2 regions of the Pseudoalteromonas sp. 10-33 genome follow, and region 1 is predicted to be linked to the other one. Evidence: predicted binding sites of a transcription regulator. Region 1 holds the regulator's gene; the other holds the start of a gene.

What was found. The regulator FliA, encoded in region 1, starts transcription of late flagellar genes. The targets are predictions, from matches to a motif close to CTAAAGNTNNNNNNNNNNNNGCCGATA.
Region 2: a site for FliA is predicted at 1,761-1,787, ahead of pomA (flagellar motor protein PomA). Genes of this name have one in related genera too.

The regions. Positions count from the first base shown of each region.
Region 1 is NZ_LOFI01000001.1:671,198-674,621, forward strand. Features, by position in the region: gene flhF (flagellar biosynthesis protein FlhF) at 1-282, shown strand, start outside; gene ATS76_RS03100 (MinD/ParA family ATP-binding protein) at 275-1,135, shown strand; gene ATS76_RS03105 (RNA polymerase sigma factor FliA) at 1,162-1,872, shown strand; gene cheY (chemotaxis response regulator CheY) at 1,912-2,295, shown strand; gene ATS76_RS03115 (protein phosphatase CheZ) at 2,314-3,081, shown strand; gene ATS76_RS03120 (chemotaxis protein CheA) at 3,097-3,424, shown strand, end outside.
Region 2 is NZ_LOFI01000008.1:58,988-62,411, forward strand. Features, by position in the region: gene dxs (1-deoxy-D-xylulose-5-phosphate synthase) at 1-318, opposite strand, end outside; gene ispA ((2E,6E)-farnesyl diphosphate synthase) at 420-1,307, opposite strand; gene ATS76_RS07065 (exodeoxyribonuclease VII small subunit) at 1,310-1,552, opposite strand; gene pomA (flagellar motor protein PomA) at 1,848-2,615, shown strand; gene ATS76_RS07075 (flagellar motor protein MotB) at 2,618-3,424, shown strand, end outside.

The DNA of each region.
Region 1 (3,424 bases):
TTGCAAGAAACCGTTAGACACTTTAAGAAAGTGCAGTTAAGTGGTTGTATATTCACCAAATTAGACGAATCTTTAAGTTTAGGTGAGATTATTAGTATTGCGATTCAAAATCGCCTTCCAATAGGGTATCTTACTAACGGTCAACGAGTACCAGAAGATATTCGAGTTGCAAATGCTGAAAAACTAGTTAAAAAGGCTGAGCAACTCTATTTAAAAAGAGCAAAAGCACAACATTCAAGGCACCAAGCAGTGGCGCCAAGCACAGTAGGGATGTATGATTAACACAGTATTAGATCAAGCAAGTGGCCTGCGCAAAATGAGTCAAAACAATAACAACGGCGTAAAAGTTATCGCTGTCACTGGCGGTAAAGGTGGAGTAGGAAAAACAAATGTTTCTCTTAATACTGCAATTGCATTAGGCCAGCAAGGTAACAGAGTATTGGTTCTTGATGCCGATTTAGGCTTAGCAAACTGTGACGTTATGCTAGGACTGCGTGTTGAACGTAACTTATCACATGTTTTATCTGGTGAATGCGAACTCGATGAAATTCTAGTTGAAGGCCCCGCAGGTATTAAAATTGTACCCGCAACGTCGGGCTCTCAAAGTATGGTTGAATTGTCGCCTTCAGAGCATGCGGGACTCATCAGAGCTTTTAGCGAATTAAATACAGAATTTGATATTTTAATTGTAGATACCGCTGCAGGTATTTCTGACATGGTGCTGAGTTTTTCTCGCGCAGCACAAGATGTCATGGTTGTTGTATGCGACGAGCCCACATCAATAACAGATGCCTACGCGCTGATAAAAGTATTGAGCCGTGAGCATGGTGTATATAAATTTAAAATTGTTGCAAATATGGTCCGCAGCATGCGTGAAGGGCAAGAGTTATTTGCAAAACTTTCCAAAGTAACCGATCGTTTTTTAGATGTATCAATGGACTTGGTTGCAACGGTTCCCTACGACGAAAATATGCGTAAGGCAACACGCCGTCAAAAAGTTATTGTAGAACTTTTTCCAAATTCGCCTGCGGCACTGGCGTTTCAAGCGCTAGCAACAAAAGCAGTTAAATGGCCAATACCTAACCAACCATCGGGTCATCTGGAGTTTTTCATAGAGAAACTAGTAAACGGCTAATTATGACAACATTGGTGAATAAAGTTATGGGATATCAATCAGCACAAAATTTAAATGTGATTGTTGAAAAACATGCATCACTCGTCAAAAAAGTGGCATGTCACCTTATAGCGCGTTTACCTGCCAGCGTTCAGCTGGACGATTTAATACAATCAGGCATGATTGGCCTGATTGAAGCATCTAAGAGCTTTGATGCAACCAAAGGCGCCAGCTTTGAAACGTTTGCAGGGATTCGTATTCGTGGGGCAATGCTTGACGAAATGCGACGTGGCGATTGGGCACCCCGTTCAGTGCATCGCAAAAGCCGTTTGGTGGCTGAAACAATTGCTTTTTTAGAAAAAAGCTTAAGCCGTGAGCCTACAGATATAGAAGTTGCTGAAAAACTTGAAATTTCGTTAAATGAGTACCATCATATCTTAAACGATGTAAATGCAAGTAAAGTACTAGGTATAGAAGACCTTGGTGTCGACGAGGATGTCATCAGTCCAGTTGATCAAGATTTAGCGCTAGACAAACCGTTTAATAACGTTAAAAATGAGCGGTTTAATGAGTCTTTATTAGGTGCGATAAAATCTTTGCCAGAACGAGATGCAATGGTGCTGTCTTTGTACTATAACGATGAAATGAATTTAAAAGAAATAGGGCATATACTCGATGTAAGCGAATCGCGTGTAAGTCAAATACATGGTCAGGCGATGATTAAGCTCAAAGCTAAAATCAATGACTGGATAAATTAGTAGTAAGTAAACAAGGTTAAGACCTCACTGGGGGATGTTTTGGATAAAAACATGAAAATTCTGGTTGTTGACGATTTTTCAACAATGAGACGTATTATTAAAAATCTGTTGCGTGACTTAGGTTTCACTAATGTTCAAGAAGCAGACGACGGGTCAACCGCTTTGCCAATGCTACAAAATCAAGTATTTGATTTTGTTGTTACCGATTGGAATATGCCAGGAATGCAGGGTATAGACCTACTAAGAGCAATACGTGCGGATGATAAGCTTAAACACATCCCGGTATTGATGGTAACGGCTGAAGCTAAAAAAGAACAAATTATAGCGGCAGCACAGGCAGGTGTTAATGGTTATATTGTTAAGCCATTTACTGCTGGAACACTCAAAACTAAATTAGAAAAAGTATTTGAACGTTTAGGCTAATGATAGGGGGAGAGGCTTATGTCAGCACTTGCTGCGCCTCAAATAACTTTAGAACAAGCTCGTCAGCTCGTTGTTTATCTAGAAAACGGTGAGCAAGACAAAGCCAATCAGTTAATTTTAGATACTGCTTCTAAGGAGCAATCTGAAATATTTGCTGAAGTTGGAAAGTTAACCCGTCAATTGCATGAAGCTTTAAAAAGCTTCGAGCTAGACACTCGCTTAACTGACTTAACTACCGATGCGATTCCAGATGCAAAAAAACGGCTTAATTATGTTATAGAAATGACAGAAAATGCCGCAAATAAAACAATGGATGCTGTTGAGGCTAGCCTACCAATTGCTCAGCAGTTGGCGGATGAGATATCTCATATCAAACCGACATGGGATCGCCTAATGAATCGAGAGATTGAGTTAGGAGAGTTTAAATCGTTATGCCACAGCATTGATAAGTTTATGAACAATTCTCATCATAAAACCGATGAGCTGCAAAGTTTGATGACAAATGTACTTATGGCGCAAGACTATCAAGATTTAACCGGGCAAGTTATTCGCCGGGTTATTGAGCTTGTTAGAGAAGTCGAAGAAAGCTTGATCCATCTTTTGACTGCCTTTGCTGATCAAAACGACGGTAAAGCCGAAAAAATAGAACAACAAAAAACAAATGAACCATTAGACGAACAAACTTTAGCAGGTCCAGAAGGCCCTATTATTGATAAAGAATCACGTAATGATGTTGTATCTGATCAAGATGAAGTCGATGATCTTTTATCAAGTTTGGGCTTCTAAGAGGAGAGTAACTGCATGTTTGAAGTCGATGAAGATATTTTACAAGACTTTCTTGTAGAGGCAGGAGAAATCCTAGAGCTTTTATCTGAACAGTTAGTTGAGCTGGAAAACAATCCAGAAGACACCGAATTACTCAATGCCATATTTAGAGGGTTTCACACTGTAAAAGGTGGTGCTGGGTTTTTAGCCATGACGGAGTTAGTTGACGCATGCCATGGTGCAGAAAATGTATTCGATTTACTCAGACAGGGTGTACGAACAGTTAACTCTGAGTTAATGGATGTGATTTTGCAGGCACTCGACACTATTAACGAGATGTTTGCTACCATTCAAAACCGCGATA
Region 2 (3,424 bases), on a different contig from region 1:
TGGGTGAAGGCCATCTTTTTGACGAATGGTGTGCATTAAATCACGCCGACCCGTTAAGATTTTATGCGGATAGGCTTGATGCCCAACATCCCATACTACACGATCTTCTGGTGTGTTATACACGTAATGAAGTGCAACTGTAAGCTCAACCGTGCCTAAACCAGACGCTAAATGACCGCTACTTTGCGATACAGAGTTAAGTAAATACTCACGTAGCTCATTGCTAAACTCGGGAAGTTTATCTTGCGCTAAGTCTCGTAATTGAGCTGGTTTGTCAACCAAGTTAAGTAATGGATACTTGCTACTATCAAGTGTCATGGCTTTTTTATATCCTTCGATCACATTCGCTTTCAAATGGGAGTGAACAACGAATGTTAAGTAATAATGTCAGTGCTATTTGCAATACGCTTAAGCTGCGACTAATGGTCACGTTCAATAAGGTAATTTGCTAGCGACGCAAGAAGCGTTGTATCTGCATCAATAAGTGCTAACGCTTCGTGGGCTTGTGTTATTAAATTTTGCGCCTTTTCTTTAGCGCCTAGCATACCTAATAACGCTGGGTATGTCGCTTTATTCGCTTTTATATCTGAGCCTTGTGGTTTACCTAATATATTGGTGTCACCTTCCACGTCTAAAATATCGTCGTGTACTTGAAATGCCAGCCCTATAGCATACCCAAAAATACTCAAGTTTTCTAAAGTTTGTTCATCTGCGTTTTCACTGCACAGCGCACCTAATGTTATAGCACAGTTAATTAGTGCACCGGTTTTTAACTTGTGGATGCGTTCAAGTTCTTGTACCGAAACAACTGTGTCAGTTGCGGCAATGTCTAAGCCTTGCCCCGCAACCATACCTTCAATACCAGATGCATGCGCAAGAGCTGCAATCATTTTTACTTGCGATTGCGCCGAGCAATTAAAGTTGTGTGTGGCTATAAGTTCAAAGGCGAGAGTTTGTAATGCATCACCGGCTAAAATAGCTTGCGCTTCGCCATACACAATATGACAAGTAGGGTAGCCGCGTCGTAAATCGTCATCATCCATAGCAGGTAGGTCGTCGTGTACTAAGGAGTAACTGTGAATGCATTCTATGGCTGCAGCCAAAACGTCTAAGTCACTTTTTTTAGCACCGAGCATTTCACCAACAGCGTACACCAAAAAAGGGCGTAGCCTTTTACCACCATTAAATAAGCTGTAATGAGTGGCTTCTTTTATGGTTTTATCGCTATCGAGCGGCTGTTCAAAGTAGCGGTTGAGTGTAGTGGCTACATCTATCTGAGCACGTTCAATATAGTCTTTTATGCTCACAACTATTCCATATCGTTATTAAAGTTTGTAAGTGCTGACTTTTCGCTATTACCCATTAAAATAGATACTTTTTGTTCTGCTTGCTGTAGTTTTTCAGATGACGCTCCAGCGAGTGCGATACCACGCTCGAACTGCTTCAATGATTGTTCAAGCGATAAATCACCTTGTTCCATTTCACTAACAATTGTTGATAATTCTTCTAGTGCTTTTTCGAAACTTAAGTTTTCAGGTTTTTTAGTCGCCATCTTTATTTCAGCTTACATAATAAATTTAGGAGCCAATTTTAGGGGGAATGCTAAACTAGGTCAAAGGATGATATGAGTTTTTTACATTTAGGACGATTAATTGCGTGTTAGATTGTGTTATTTATTAAGAAAACTCGATAATTAGGCTGTGTGCCTAACTTGATATAAAATAATAAATATAACTTTATATGTTTATTTACAAAAACGACTTAAGCAATTCAGTATGTTGCCGATAAGCAGTTAATAATAAAAAGTTTATGATAAGGCATTTAAACATGAAATCTCTGGAGGAAATGTGGATTTAGCAACCATAATAGGGATCCTAGGCGCAATTGGCTTAATTGTAATGTCTATGTTTATGAGTAGTAGCGGTGAAATGGGCATGTTTGCCGATGCGCCTTCAAGTGTAATTGTATTTGGTGGCTCGCTATTTATTGTTTTATCAAACTTCACTATGTCTCAATTTTTAGGGATAGGTAAAGTGGTTGGTAAGGCATTCATGTTCAAAATTGAATCGCCTGAAGAGTTAATTGAAAAAGCAGTAGAGCTTGCAGATTCTGCTCGTAAAGGTGGTTTTTTAGCACTCGAAGAAGCTGAAATTCCAAACCCATTTATGCGTAAAGGCGTTGACATGCTTGTTGATGGGCATGACGCTGACGTTGTGCGCGCCACACTTCAAAAAGATATTTCCCTAACCACCACCCGTCACGAGCTCGGTGCTGGCTTATTTAAATCACTTGCCGATATAGCTCCTGCAATGGGGATGATTGGTACATTGATAGGCCTAGTTGCCATGTTATCAAACATGGACGACCCTAAAGCTATCGGGCCTGCAATGGCCGTGGCACTATTGACTACTCTGTATGGTGCATTTTTAGCAAACGTTGTAGCAATACCAATTCAGGTAAAACTCGAACTGCGTAAAGACGAAGAGGCAATGAATCAGCGTTTAATTCTTGATGCTATTTTAGGGATTCAAGATGGTCAAAATCCGAAAGTGATAGAAGGTATTTTGAAAAATTACTTAGCTGAGTCTAAACGTAAAGTTGATACCGAGGAGTAACCATGTCTGATGAAGAGTGCAAATGTCCCCCCCCAGGTTTGCCTGCGTGGATGGGAACATTTGCTGATTTAATGTCGTTGTTGATGTGCTTTTTTGTACTATTATTGGCATTCTCAGAAATGGATGTACTTAAATTTAAACAAATAGCAGGCTCTATGAAGTTTGCTTTTGGTGTACAGAATAAAATTGAAGTTAAAGATATCCCAAAAGGGACATCAGTTATCGCCATGGAATTCACCCCAGGTAAACCAGAACCTACACCAATAGAAACCATTCAGCAGCAAACCGTTGAAATGACCCAGCAAATGCTAGAGTTTCAGGCCGGTGATGAAAGTTCCGCTGGCGGTAGGCAAGAGCAGCGGGGTGATAAGCGCGGTGGTGAGTCTCGAAGCACATCGCAAGAACAATCATCTGAACAAGCAACATCTGCAGCAGATCAAGAGCAAACAAATGAACTCGTTAAAAAAATAGCGCAGCAGTTAGAGAAGCAAATAATAGATGGTGCAATAGAGCTTGAGTCTTTAGGTCAGCAAATTATTATTCGAATTCGTGAGAATGGTTCGTTTCCCTCGGGCAGTGCTTTTTTACAGCCTAAGTTTAAACCCATTATTCAGGATATTGGTGTGCTTTTAAAAGACGTGCCAGGGGAAATTACTGTTTCAGGGCATACAGATGATTTCCAGGTATCGAATGAGTTATACGTTAATAACTGGGATTTGTCGTCTAAGCGCGCAGTGGCTGTTGCCAGCGAATTACAAACAGTTCAAGGATTTGATAAAACACGAATGATGGTCGTTGGCCGTGCGGAA